DNA from 3 places in the Chelatococcus daeguensis genome. Region 1 is predicted to be linked to each of the others. Evidence: predicted binding sites of a transcription regulator. Region 1 holds the regulator's gene; each other region holds the start of a gene.
The links. The regulator PhoB, encoded in region 1, activates phosphate uptake and scavenging genes when phosphate is short. The targets are predictions, from matches to a motif close to TGTCATNNANCTGTCAT.
Positions count from the first base shown of each region.

Region 2: the regulator PhoB is predicted to act here: its motif matches at 2,357-2,373, upstream of BOQ54_RS14035 (YdcH family protein).
Region 3: the regulator PhoB is predicted to act here: its motif matches at 2,429-2,445, upstream of BOQ54_RS12285 (UDP-2,3-diacylglucosamine diphosphatase).

Region 1 is NZ_CP018095.1:520,692-525,253, reverse strand. It holds gene BOQ54_RS02420 (aspartate aminotransferase family protein) at 1-576, opposite strand, end outside; gene BOQ54_RS02415 (GcrA family cell cycle regulator) at 948-1,493, shown strand; gene phoB (phosphate regulon transcriptional regulator PhoB) at 1,584-2,285, opposite strand; gene phoU (phosphate signaling complex protein PhoU) at 2,324-3,043, opposite strand; gene pstB (phosphate ABC transporter ATP-binding protein PstB) at 3,073-3,891, opposite strand; gene pstA (phosphate ABC transporter permease PstA) at 3,924-4,562, opposite strand, start outside.
Region 2 is NZ_CP018095.1:2,953,698-2,958,259, reverse strand. It holds gene rpsU (30S ribosomal protein S21) at 1-96, opposite strand, end outside; gene BOQ54_RS14050 (5-(carboxyamino)imidazole ribonucleotide synthase) at 238-1,323, opposite strand; gene purE (5-(carboxyamino)imidazole ribonucleotide mutase) at 1,316-1,807, opposite strand; gene BOQ54_RS14040 (YdcH family protein) at 1,968-2,192, opposite strand; gene BOQ54_RS14035 (YdcH family protein) at 2,399-2,587, shown strand; gene BOQ54_RS14030 (acyl-CoA synthetase) at 2,663-4,291, opposite strand; gene BOQ54_RS14025 (glycerophosphodiester phosphodiesterase) at 4,384-4,562, opposite strand, start outside.
Region 3 is NZ_CP018095.1:2,580,262-2,584,823, reverse strand. It holds gene thiE (thiamine phosphate synthase) at 1-447, opposite strand, end outside; gene thiM (hydroxyethylthiazole kinase) at 444-1,214, opposite strand; TPP riboswitch at 1,245-1,351, opposite strand; gene BOQ54_RS12290 (DMT family transporter) at 1,392-2,321, opposite strand; gene BOQ54_RS12285 (UDP-2,3-diacylglucosamine diphosphatase) at 2,496-3,329, shown strand; gene BOQ54_RS12280 (glycosyltransferase family 4 protein) at 3,329-4,363, shown strand; gene BOQ54_RS12275 (hypothetical protein) at 4,372-4,562, opposite strand, start outside.

The sequences.
Region 1 (4,562 bases):
GACGGCGCGGATGCCGCCCTCGCCCTGGATCGGCTCGATGAGGATGGCGCCGGTCTGCGGGCCGACGACGGCCTCGAGCGCCTCCCAGTCGCCGAAGGCGACCTGGTCGAAGCCTTCGACCTTGGGGCCGAAGCCCTCGAGATATTTCTTCTGGCCGCCGGCGGCGATGGTCGCCAGCGTGCGGCCGTGGAAGGCGCCCTCGAAGGTGACGATGTGGAAGCGCTCGGGCTGGCCCTTGGACGAATGGTAGCGCCGGGCCATCTTGATGGCGCATTCCAGCGCCTCGGCGCCGGAATTGGTGAAGAAGACATTGTCGGCGAAAGTCGCATCGACCAGCCGCTGGGCGAGCCGCTCGCCCTCGGGGATGCGCACGAGGTTCGACGTGTGCCAGAGCTTGCCGGCCTGCGCGGTCAACGCCTCGACGAGATGCGGATGGCAATGGCCGAGGGCGTTGACAGCGATGCCGGCGCCGAAATCGAGGTATCGCTCGCCGCTTCGCGTCACGAGCCACGCGCCCTCGCCCTTCTCGAATTCGATGTCGGCCCGCGCATAGGTCTGCAGAAGCGGCGAAGTCACGTCTCTCGTCTCCGCGATGAGGCGCCGGCCTGCCGCCGGACGCCTCGGATTTTCCCGAAAATCAAAGTGCCGCCCGGGCAGGGGCGGCACCGTCCACAATTTTAGATGGGTCACAGGGACTGTCAATTCAATCGCATTGATACGATCGATCAGCCGGCGCCCGATTGCTGTCACGATCTTGGGGAAAACGCAGATCGGCCGGCGCGAAGCCTTGCTCGTGCCTTCCCTCATATTGTAGCTTCCGAGCCACAGACCACGACATATCGTGTGGCCAATTCCCTATCGGCGCTACCTGCAGCAGGATGCGACGAGGCAAGAGCCTCTTTCGCGCTCCCCTTGCGCGCGCCGGAACGAGCCGGGCGGAGAGAGCGATGAGCGATCAGAGCAATACCTGGAGCGACGAGCGGGTGGAGCTGCTGCGCAAGCTCTGGACCGAAGGCCTTAGCGCCAGCCAGATCGCCGCCGAGCTCGGCGGCGTGACGCGCAATGCCGTCATCGGCAAGGTGCATCGCCTCGGGCTTTCCGGCCGCGCCAAGTCGGCGGCACCGGCGGCCTCCCGGCCGCGGAAGGCCGCGCACACACGCAGCCCGAGCCATCCTATGACGCAGCCATCGGGCCAGACCGTCGTGCGCGGCAACACAGCCCTCGCCGCGGCGCCCGAGCTCGAGACCGAGGCGGTGCCGCAGGAACAGTTCCAGCCCCAGGACGAGGTGGTCGTGCCGCTGAGCGAGCGCGTGACCATCATGGAGCTGCGGGAAGCCATGTGCCGCTGGCCGATGGGTGACCCGACGACGCCGGACTTCCGCTTCTGCGGCGCGCGCTCCCTCCTCGGCATGCCCTATTGCGCGCACCATGCGCGCATCGCCTACCAGCCGGCGGCGGACCGTCGGCGCGAGAAGAAGGTGATGCGCTCCTGACCGGGGACAGAAGCGGCCAGCAAAGAGGCCGGAGCGGGCCGCTCCGGCCTCTTTGCTGGCCGCACCGGGGGATGGCGGCAGCATCGCGCTTCACTCCGCGTGCGAAAAGGTCTCGTCGAAGGAATAGCCGGCGCCGCGCACCGTGCGGATCGGGTCCGGCTTGCGGGCCCGGTTGATGGCTTTGCGCAGGCGTCCGACATGCACGTCCACCGTGCGCTCGTCGATATAGACGTCGTGGCCCCAGACGCCGTCGAGCAACTGCTCGCGCGTGAAGACACGGCCGGGGCTCTGCATCAGGAACTCGAGCAGCTTGAACTCGGTGGGGCCGAGGTGAAGCTCGCGGCCAGAACGGCGTACGCGCCGGGTCTCGCGGTCGAGCTCGATATCGCCGGCGGTGAGCACGGTGGCCACATGGCCCGGCTTGGCGCGGCGCAGCAGGGCACGCACGCGCGCCAGGAGCTCCGGTACGGAGAAGGGCTTGACGACGTAATCGTCCGCGCCGGTCGCGAGACCGCGCACACGCTCGCCCTCCTCGCCCCGGGCGGTGAGCATGATGACGGGCAGCCGTTCCGTTTCCCGGCGGGCACGCAAGCGCCGGCATAGCTCGATGCCGGACAGTCCCGGCAGCATCCAGTCGAGCAGCACGAGGTCCGGGACCTGCTCGCGCAGGCGCACCTCGGCCTCGTCACCGCGCGCGACGGCATCGACGGTATAGCCTTCGGCCTCGAGGTTGTAGCGTAGGAGGAGTGTGAGCGGCTCTTCGTCTTCGACGATGAGGATACGGGGTCCCATCGGTCCTTCCGTGGTGGACGCTGGCGCGTGATCGACACTTACTGCCGGCCGGAGACCGGCACGGTGGTGAAGCTCGAGTCGTCGCTCTTCGGCCGTTCGGCGGCGAGCGGCTTTCCGGTGACAAGATAGTGGATGGTCTCGGCGATGTTGGTGGTGTGGTCGCCGATGCGCTCGATGTTCTTGGCGAGGAACAGGAGATGCGTGCAGAAGCTGATGTTGCGCGGGTCTTCCATCATGTAGGTCAGCAGTTCGCGAAAGATCGAGGTGTAGAGCGCGTCGATGCGATCGTCGCGCTGCCACACGTCGAGCGCGCGGGCCGTGTCCTTCTGCGCATAGGCGTCGAGCACATCCTTGAGCTGGGCCTGCACGAGGTCGCTCATGTGCTGCACGCCACCGACGATCTTCTGCGGCTGCATCTCGTTGCTGATGGCGACGACACGCTTGGCGGTGTTCTTGGCGAGGTCGCCGACGCGCTCGATATCGCCCGCCACGCGGATGGCGGAGACGATCTCGCGCAGGTCGACCGCCATCGGCTGGCGCTTGGCGATGGTGAGCACGGCGCGTTCCTCGACGTCGTGTTGCAGGGCATCGAGCCGCTCGTCGACGGCGATAACCGCCTGGGCGAGGGCTGCATCGCGCCGCACGAGGGCTATCGTCGCATCGCCCAGCATCTTCTCGGCGATGCCACCCATCTCGGCGATCTTGCTGCGCAGGGTATCGAGCTCGACGTCGTACGAGCTGACGATATGATCGGTCATCGTCGGCAATCCTTGTTGCTGCGGCAGCCTCAGCCGAAGCGCCCAGTGATGTAGTCTTGCGTCCGCTTGTCCTGCGGCGCCGTGAAGATCTGCTCCGTCGGCCCCTCTTCCACGAGCTTGCCGAGGTGGAAGAACGCCGTGCGCTGCGAGACGCGGGCCGCCTGCTGCATCGAGTGCGTGACGATGACGATGGTGTAGTTCTCGCGCAATTCGTCGATCAACTCCTCGATCTTTGCCGTGGCGATGGGATCAAGCGCCGAACACGGCTCGTCCATGAGGATGACCTCGGGATTGACGGCGATGGCACGGGCGATGCACAGGCGCTGCTGCTGGCCGCCGGAGAGGCCGGTGCCCGGCGAGGCGAGACGGTCCTTCACCTCCTCATAGAGACCGGCGCGCTTGAGGCTCATGGTGACGACCTCGTCGAGGTCGGCCTTGGAGCTCGTGAGCCCGTGGATGCGCGGCCCGTAGGCGACGTTCTCGTAGATCGACTTGGGGAAGGGGTTCGGCTTCTGGAACACCATGCCGACCTTCGCCCGCAACTGCACCGGGTCGAGATTCCGGTCATAGATGTCGCTGCCGTCGATCTCGATGCGGCCGCTGACGCGGCAGATCGATATCGTGTCGTTCATCCGGTTGATGCAGCGTAGGAAGGTGGACTTGCCGCAGCCGGACGGGCCGATGAAGGCGGTGACCGCCTTCTCAGGAATGTCAATCGAGACATCGTGCAAGGCGTGCTTGTCGGCGTAATAGACGTTGACCTCGCGGGCCACGACCTTCGTCGCTGCCTCGTCCGCGACTTCGGCCACCGTGGCCTTCGCCAGCTCGATGTTCGGCATCGTCGTCATCATTGAGAACTCCCTTCGGCCCGCGACGCGGCTCACCAGCGGCGCTCGAAGCGGCGGCGCAGCAGGATGGCAAGACCGTTCATGATAAAGAGGAAAGCGAGCAGAACCAGGATGGCGGCGGCGGTCTTGGCCTGGAACAGCGGCTCCGGCAGGTCCGACCACAGGTAGATCTGTACGGGCAGCGCCGTCGCCGCATCGGTGATTGAGCCCGGTACGTCGACGATGAAGGCGACCATGCCGATGAGGAGCAGCGGCGCGGTTTCCCCCAGCGCATGCGCCATGCCGATGATGGTGCCGGTCATGATGCCGGGCATGGCGAGCGGCAGCACGTGGTGGAACACCGCCTGCTGGTGCGAGGCGCCGATGCCGAGCGCCGCCTCGCGGATCGACGGCGGCACCGACTTCAGAGCGGCGCGGCTCGCGATGATGATCGTCGGCAGCACCAGGAGAGCGAGGACGAGACCACCGACGAGTGGCGCCGAGCGCGGCAGGCCGAAGAAGTTGAGGAACATCGCAAGGCCGAGCAGACCGAAGACGATCGAGGGCACCGCCGCGAGATTGTTGATGTTGACCTCGATGAGGTCCGTCAGCCGGTTCTTCGGCGCGAATTCCTCGAGATAGACGGCGGCACCGACGCCGATCGGCAGGCACAGGACCAGCGTCACCAGCAT
Region 2 (4,562 bases), 1.1 Mb from region 1:
GAGCTTCATTTCCCGGAAGATGCCTTCGCGCTGCATCTTCTTTTTCAGCGCACGGAGCGCCTGATCAACGTTGTTGTCGCGAACGAGAACCTGCACGCGTCGTCTTCCCGCTTTTGAATTCGTGATGGGTGGCGAAACGCCATAATGGCGCGAACGGCGCGCCACAACCGTGGCAGGGTGGATAACAGATCGGATGGCGCCTGTCCACAGGTCCGGCGCCTGAAACCGGCCCCAGCCTCAGGTTTTGACGCGGGTGACATGGCCCATCTTGCGACCGGGCCGGGCTGTCGCCTTGCCGTAGAGGTGCAGATGCGCGCCTTCCTCCGCGAGGAGTTCCGGCCAGGCCGCCATGTCCTCACCGATGAGGTTGGTCATCTCCACCGATCCGACGAGCGCGACCGAGCCGAGCGGCCAGCCGCAGATGGCACGGATGTGCTGTTCGAATTGCGAGGTCTTCGCGCCCTCGATCGTCCAGTGGCCGGAATTGTGCACGCGGGGTGCGATCTCGTTTGCGAGAAGGCGCGGCGGCTCGCCGTCCGTCTCGACGACGAACATCTCGACGCACAGCGTGCCGACGTAATCGAGTGCCGTCGCGATGCGCCCGGCGATGGCGCGTGCCTCGTCGCACAGGTTCGCGGGCAGGGTGCCCGGCACCCGCGTGATGTGCAGGATGTGGTCGCGGTGCTCGTTCTCGCACAGATCATAGGCGGCGACGGAGCCATCGTGGCCGCGGGTGGCAACCACGGACACCTCGCGGGAGAAAGGCACGAAGCCTTCGAGAATCGCCGGCACGTGGCCAATGGCGCCGAGCGCCGTCGCCGGGTCGTCGCCCGTCCGGATGATGACCTGGCCCTTGCCGTCATAGCCGAAGCGGCGCGTCTTGAGCACCGCCGGCCGGCCGACAGCGGCGAGGGCGGCGCGCAGGTCCGTCTCGTTGGAGACGGCGCGGAAGGGCGCAGTGGCGATGCCGAGGTTGCTGACGAAGGTCTTTTCCTCGAGCCGGTCCTGGGCCACGGCGAGCGCCCGTGCGCCGGGGCGCAGCGGCACGTGCGATTCGAGGATATGGGCCGTGTCGGCGGGCACATTCTCAAATTCGTAGGTGACGACGTCGACGCTCGCCGCAAAGCCGACGAGCGCTCCCTCGTCGGTGTAGGAAGCAACCGTATGGCGGGCCGCCACCTCGAACGCCGGGCTGTCAGGCTCCGGCGCATAGACATGGGCCTTAAGGCCATAGCGTGCGGCGGCGAGCGCCAGCATGCGGCCGAGCTGGCCGCCGCCGAGGATGCCGATGGTGGAGCCTGGGGCGAGCATCGCGTCAGTCATCTTGCGGCCGCTCGGCCACGGCCGCGCTCTGGGCGGCGCGCCAGTCGTCGAGGCGCGCCGCGAGCCCCGTGTCGGAGAGGGCGAGCACCGCGGCGGCGAGAAGAGCGGCGTTGACGGCTCCGGCCCGCCCGATGGCGAGCGTGCCGACGGGAATGCCGGCCGGCATCTGCACGATCGACAGGAGGCTGTCCTGGCCCGACAGGGCCTTCGACTGCACGGGCACGCCGAAGACCGGCAGCGGGGTGAGCGAGGCGACCATGCCCGGCAGGTGGGCCGCGCCGCCAGCTCCGGCGATGATCACCTTGAAGCCCTCGTCCCGCGCCCCCCTCGCAAAGGCGAACAGCCGCTCCGGCGTGCGATGGGCAGAAACGATGCGCGCGTCGTGGGCGATGTCGAGCGCGGCCAGTGTCTCCGCCGCGTGGCGCATGGTCTGCCAGTCCGACTGGCTGCCCATGACGATGGCGACCGGCGTTTGCGTCGTCATTGATGATCCTGCGAAAAGTCTTCCGCGCGGGGCATACAGTAACAGGCGGCCAGTCGGCAATCAGCAATCGGCTCCGCTCGCGCGACGCGCCGACGCTGCGGGCGTTCGGGACACGAAATTGCGTCCGGTTGCTGCGAGGGGGGTGTCCGCCCGACTGCCGCTAGGCAATGATGTCCGGCGTCAGCCTGTCCTCGAGAAAGGTGATGCGATCCTTGAGGATGAGTTTGCGCTTCTTCAGCCGCTGGATCTGTAATTGGTCGGCGGGGCCGACGGATTCGATCGCCGCGATCGCCGCATCGAGGTCGCGGTGTTCCTCGCGCAGGCGATTGAGTTCGCCCATCAGTTGCTGGCGCTCGTCTTCGTCGTCGATATCGATGGTCATCATGGCGCTGCCCGGGGGCATCGATCCGGAGAATGACGGAAGTCGGAAGTATGCGGCGTGGCCGCACGCTCGGCAAGCCGAGCCCCTGCAAAAAGGGTGGCTTGCCCACGGCTCGCCGCCGGTGCACCGCCGATGGCGGAATCTGCTTCGACTCCGCCACAATGCTGTGTCACAGTTCTGTCGTCGGAGTGATCCGAAGGAGGAAAGCGATGTCTTTGAACGCCCATCTGGCCGAACTCGCAAAGCGGCACGAAGCGCTTGAGCGCGAGATCCAAACGGTGCAGGCCAGCCCCTCGGCTGACGAGCTCAAGATCGCGGAACTCAAGCGCAAGAAGCTGCAGTTGAAGGACGAGATGGAGCGCTTGCGTCATACGACGATATCGCAATCGATACATTGACGGATCTGCCGGCCGCACGACCGGCACGACGGCCACCCCTCAGGGTGGCCGTTTTCATATGGGCGAGCCGACGCGTCACGCCTCGCGGGCCATCTCGCGCAGGCGGAATTTCTGGATCTTGCCCGTCGAGGTCTTGGGCAGTTCGGTGAAGACCACGTGGCGCGGGCATTTGAAGGCCGCGAGTCGGCTGCGGCAGAAGGCGATCAGTTCCTCCGCCGTCGCCTCCGCCCCGGGCCTGAGCTCGACGAAGGCGCACGGCGTCTCGCCCCATTTCTCGTCCGGCTTGGCGACGACCGCGGCGGCCTGCACCGCCGGATGCTTGTAGAGCGCATCCTCGACCTCGATGGAGGAGATGTTCTCGCCGCCGGAGATGATGATGTCCTTCGAGCGATCCTTGAGCTGGATGTAGCCGTCAGGGTGCTTGACGCCGAGGTCGCCGGAGTGGAACCAGCCGCCGGCGAAGGCCTTGTCGGTGGCAGCCTTGTTCTTCAGATAGCCCTTCATCACAACGTTGCCGCGGAACATGACCTCACCTAGCGTCTCGCCGTCGGCCGGCACGGATGCGAGCGTCTCGGGGTCGCGCACGTCGAGGCCTTCGAGCACGAGGTAGCGCACGCCCTGGCGCGCCTTCTTCGCCGCATAGTCACCCGTCGGCAGGTCGTCCCAGGCGCTGTTCCAGTCGTTGACGACAGCGGGACCGTAGGTCTCGGTGAGGCCGTAGAGATGGGTCACGTCGAAGCCGGCGTCCTTCATGGCGGCCAGCACCGCCTCGGGCGGCGGCGCGGCCGCGGTGAAGAAGGCGACCTTCTGCGTGAAATCGCGCTTGTCCGTGGCAGGCGCATTGAGCAGCGTCGCCATGACGATGGGCGCGCCGCAAAGATGCGTGACGCCATGTTCGGCGAGCGCTGCATACATGGCGCCGGCGCGCACCTGGCGCAGGCACACATGCGTGCCGGCGACCACCGAGATGGACCAGGGAAAGCACCAGCCGTTGCAGTGGAACATCGGCAGCGTCCACAGATAGACGGGATGCTTTCCCATGCCGCAGGTGACGACATTGCCCATGGCAAGCAGGTAGGCACCGCGGTGGTGATAGACGACGCCCTTGGGGTCGCCGGTCGTGCCCGAGGTGTAGTTGAGCGAGATCGCGTCCCACTCGTCGTCCGGCATCTGCCATGCATGGTCGGGGTCGCCGCCGGCGAGGAAGGTCTCATAATCCGTCTTGCCGAGGACCTCGCCGGGGCCGTAGTATTCGGGGTCGTCGTAGTCGATGACGAGCGGCTTCGCCTTGGCGAGGGCGAGTGCCTCGCGGATGGTTTTCGAGAACTCGCGGTCGGTGATGAGCACCCTGGTCTCGGCATGGTCGAGCGTGAAGGCGATGATGGCCGCGTCGAGCCGGGTGTTGAGCGTGTTGAGCACCGCTCCGGTCATGGGCACGCCGTAGTGGCATTCGAGCATCGCCGGCGTGTTCGACAGCATCACCGAGACGGTGTCACCGCGGCCGATGCCATGAGCTGCGAGCGCCGAGGCAAGGCGCCGGGCGCGAGCATAGAAGTCGCGATAGTTGCGGCGCAAACTGCCGTGGATGATGGCCGTACGCTCGGGAAAGACGCTTGCGGCCCGTTCGAGGAAGGTCAGCGGCGTCAGCGGCTGGAAATTGGCCGGGTTGCGGTCGAGGTGGAGGTCGTAGGCTGAGGCCGTCATCTTTCCAGTCCGCTTCGGAACTTGCGATGTGGCAGCCTAGCCGGCGAGGTTGCGGGCGATCAATCAGCCAAAGGGAGAGGCGCCTCGTCGGCCTAGGGTGCGACCGGCGCGGGCAGGGGCAGGCCCTTGGCGACCATGACGGTGCGGGCCCGGTCGGGATAGTCGGTGATGAGCCCGTCGACGCCCCAGTCGATCAGGCGCGCCATGTCGTCGGTCTCGTTCACCGTCCAGGGCACCACCGCCAGCTCCATCTCCTGGGCTTCCTCGACGA
Region 3 (4,562 bases), 1.5 Mb from region 1:
GAGACCGGCGAGGCCGACCGGCGGATCGGGATTGTCCTTGCTCCCGGTGGCGAAGACCCCGCCGATGCAGCCGTAGTCGACCGGCAGGGTGGCGAGCTCCCCGAGGTGAGCCTGCGTCTTCAGCGTGACGCCGATGATGGCCTGCGGACCGAGCAGGCGGCGGGCATCGGCGGCGTCCATGTCGTCCTGGCCGACATGGACGCCGTCCGCACCGGCAGCGAGCGCGACGTCGACCCGGTCGTTGACGAGCAGCGGCACGCCGGTGCCTGCGAGGGCCGCCTTGATGGCGCGGGCGCGGGCGACGAGGTCGCGCGTGCCGGCGTGCTTATCGCGGTACTGGACGAGGGTAGCGCCGCCTGTGGCCGCCGCACGGGCGAGGTCGGCCAGGTTCCGGCCGCGCGTGCGCTCCGGATCGAGGATGGCATAGAGCCTGAGGTCGACCTTCATTGCTCGCACCTCAGCCGGGCGGCGATGGCCGCGTCGTCCAGCGCGTCGAGCGCATCGAGCAGCAGGGGCGGAAAGGTGCCGGGCCCGCCGGCCTTCTCGCCAGCGACCTCGGCGGCGATGCCCATGATGGCAAGCCCGGAGGCCGTGGCGAGAAGCGCGTCGTCGCTCACGGCGAGGCAGGCGGCGACCACAGCGGTGGCCGCGCAGCCCATGGCCGTGACCCGGGCCATCAGCCGGTGGCCGTTGGCGATGAAGATCGAGTGCCGCCCGTCGGTCACGATGTCCGTCGGCCCGGTCAGGGCGACGATGCAGCCGCGCTCGCGGGCAAGGTCGATGGCGCCCTTGCGGTCCGCGGGCCGGCGCGCCAGGGCCTCGAACTCGGCGGCGTTCGCGCGCAGCACCTTCGGCTTGCGGGCGAGAAGCTGCTGGGCGATGGCGAGGCGGCGGGGCGAGGCGTCGACGAACACCGGGTCGAGCAGCCAGGGTAGGGCCGCGTCCTCGGCGGCCGCGATGGCGAGCGGGATGGCGGCGCGGCGCTCCGTGTCGAGCGTGCCAAGGTTGACGAGCAGCGCATCGGCGCGGCGCGTGAAGTCGGCGACCTCGTCGGCGACGATGGTCATGGACGGCACGGCACCGGCCGCGAGCAGCATGTTGGCGGTGAAGTTCTTCGCCACCGCATTGGTGATGGCATGGACACGCGGCTGCCGTCCGCGCAACCGCACGAGGATCTCGTGGGCGACATGCGCGGAGAAATCGCCGGATCGCATGGTCCTGTCCGTCCGCCCGGGCGGGGGCCCGTCGTTTCGCATCTCGCATTCCTCCGCCGGCACGACCCGGTTCAGGTTCGGTGGGTTGACGCATTGCGCCTCTCAGCCCGGCCTTATGGGCACCCCAAGGAGATCAGTGTGGCTTTAAGGCGGCTCGCCGTGCAATGCAAGCGCGGCTCAGGTGGCGCGCGGCGGGGCGGCGGCGTTGGCGCGGCGGCGCTCGAGGCCGAGGCGATGCTCGCGCCAGATGACGAAGAGGCCGGAGCCCATGACGATGGACGAGCCGATGATGACGGCCGGCACCGGCAGCTCGCCGAAGATGAACCAGCCGATGAGGATGGCCCAGATCATGGTGGTGTATTCGAACGGCGCGACCAGCGAGGCATCGGCATAGCGATAGCTCTGCGTCAGCAGGATCTGCCCGAGGCCGCCGAGAATGCCGATGCCGACGAGGATCGAGAACTCTGTGAAGGTCGGCGCATTCCAGCCGAGCACGATGGTGGACAGGCCGAGCAGCGTCGTCAGCATGGAGAAGTAGAAGACGACCGCGCCGGTCTTCTCTGTGCTGATGAGCCGGCGCACCTCCACCGTCGCGCCCGCGGCGCAGCAGGCCCCGACCAGCGCGAAGACGGCACCGATGGCCGCGCCGTCGCCAAAACCGTTGACGAGCACGCTCGACTGGAAATGCGGCGTGAGCATGATGAGCACGCCGACAAAGCCGACGGCGACCGCCGTCCAGCGATAGACCCGCACTGTTTCCTTCAGCACGAGCGCCGCGAGGATGACGACGATCAGCGGTGCCGTGTAGCCGATCGAGATGGCATCGGGCAGGGGCAGGAACGACAAGGCGAAGAAGCCGCAGAACATGCCCGTGGAGCCGATGACGCCGCGGCGGGCGTGGCCGAGGATGTTCTTCGTGCGTACCGCGTCGATCAACTCGCCGCGCCAGCCGAGCCACAGGAGGAGCGGCACCAGCGCGAAAGCGGAGCGGAAGAAGACCAGTTCCCCGGTCGGAAACGCCGTACTGACGAGCTTGATGCCCGCTGACATCAGGGTGAACGAAAGCGCCGAGAGGACTTTAAGGCCAATGCCTAGGAGGGGATTCACGACACTCTGCCGCCTTGGATACAGGCGTAACCAAACCACGAAACATCGGCTTGCCCAAGGCCCGCCGCGGCAAGCCTGTCATGCGCCGGGGGCACGGGAACGGAGCACGTCATCAAAGTGAGATGTGAATCGGCTCTTTAGGGTCAACGCGATCAGACGGACGGATCTGCCCCCGTGTCCCAAGAAAGCGACGCTGTCCGCGTCCGGACCTTGTTCATCTCGGACGTCCACCTCGGCACCAAGGGGTGCCAGGCGGAGTTGCTGATCGATTTCCTGCGCCACTATGATGCCGACACGGTCTTCCTCGTCGGCGACATCATCGACGGTTGGCGGCTGAAGTCGGGCTGGTACTGGCCGCAGGCCCACAACGACGTGGTGCAGAAGCTGCTGCGCAAGGTGCGCAAGGGGGCGCGCCTCATCTATGTGCCCGGCAACCACGACGAGTTCCTGCGCGACTATGTGGGCAGCAATTTCGGTGGCATCGACATCGTCGAACACGCCATCCACGAGACGGCGGACGGCAAGCGCTATCTCGTCATCCACGGCGATCACTTCGACCTTGTGGTGCGCCACGCCAAGTGGCTCGCGCTTCTTGGGGACTGGGCCTACGGCGCGGCGCTGACGATCAATACCTATCTCAACGTCGTCAGGCGGCGGCTCGGTCTGACCTATTGGTCCTTGTCTGCCTGGGCCAAGCTCAGGGTCAAGAATGCCGTGAACTACATCGGCCGCTTCGAGGAACTGCTCGCCTCGGAAGCGCGGCGGTACGAGGTGGACGGCGTCATCTGCGGTCACATCCACCATGCCGCGATGCACGAGGATTTCGGCGTGAGCTACATCAATACCGGAGACTGGGTGGAATCCTGCACCGCGCTTGTCGAGCATTACGACGGGAGCCTCGAGATCCTCAACTGGGCCGGACGCATGCCGCAGCGCGCTGCCATGGCGGGCGAACCGGTTGCCGACCAGCCCCCACGCGCCGCGAAGGCGGCCAGGGTGGCGGCATGATGCGCGTCGTCATCGCCAGCGACGCCTGGCGTCCGCAGGTCAACGGCGTGGTGCGCTCGCTGGAGAACGTGGCGGCCCATGCCTGTTCGCTCGGCGCGGACGTGCATTTCGTCACGCCCGACGCCTTCAGGACCGTGCCCCTGCCGTCCTACGGCGAAATCCGACTGGCACTCGCCGGCACCCGCCGGATGCGTCGCATGCTCGCCGAACTGAAGCCGGATTTCGTCCATATCGCGACGGAGGGGCCGATCGGGCTCGCCATGCGGCGCGTGTGCCTCGCCGAGGGCCGTGGCTTCACGACAAGCTATCACACACGTTTTCCGGAATATCTGTCGGCGCGCCTGCCGGTGCCCGAGCGCTGGGGCTACGCCGCCCTGCGACGCTTCCACAACGCCGGCGCGGGCGTCATGGTGAGCACGCCGACGCTGGCGCGGGAGCTCGGCGCGCGCGGCTTCGCCAATATCATGCGCTGGTCGCGCGGCGTCGACGCCGACCTGTTTCGCCCCAGGGCGGATGCACGTGGCGCGCTCGGCGTGCCAGCGCCGGTCTTCCTCTATGTCGGCCGCGTCGCAGTGGAAAAGAACCTAGAGGCCTTCCTCAAGCTCGACCTGCCGGGCACGAAGGTGGTGGTGGGCGACGGGCCGGCGCGCGCCCGCCTGCAACAGAGCTTCCCGCAGGCGCGCTTCTTCGGCACGCTGACGGGTGAGACGCTGGCGGAGGTCTATGCCGCGAGCGACGTCTTCGTCTTCCCGAGCCTGACCGACACGTTCGGCATCGTGCTGCTGGAGGCACTGGCCAGCGGGTTGCCTGTCGCCGCTTTCCCCGTCACCGGCCCGCTCGACGTGGTGGGGGGCACCGGCTGCGGGGTCCTCGACATGGACCTGCGCACCGCAGCGCTCGCGGCGCTCGACATCGACCGCAGCCTCTGCCGCGATCTGGCGCTCACCTACAGCTGGCGGGCGAGCGCGGGCCAGTTCTTCGACAACATCGTGCAGGCGAACGCCTCGGCGGGCGGCGTGCCGCTGGCCGCCTGACCACACGCTCAGGTGAAGCGGCGCAGCTTCTCCTGCCAGCTCAGGGCGTCGAAGGCGGCGAGCACGGACGGCTCGAAGCGCGGCTCGTCGCTCTTCTGCGCCGTCTCCTGCCGCTGCGGAACGGGCTGTGGCGCCTCGTCCCGGGCGAGCGCCGCGCTGCCGCGGCGCGTGTTGCCGGGATCGACGAAGACGACATTGC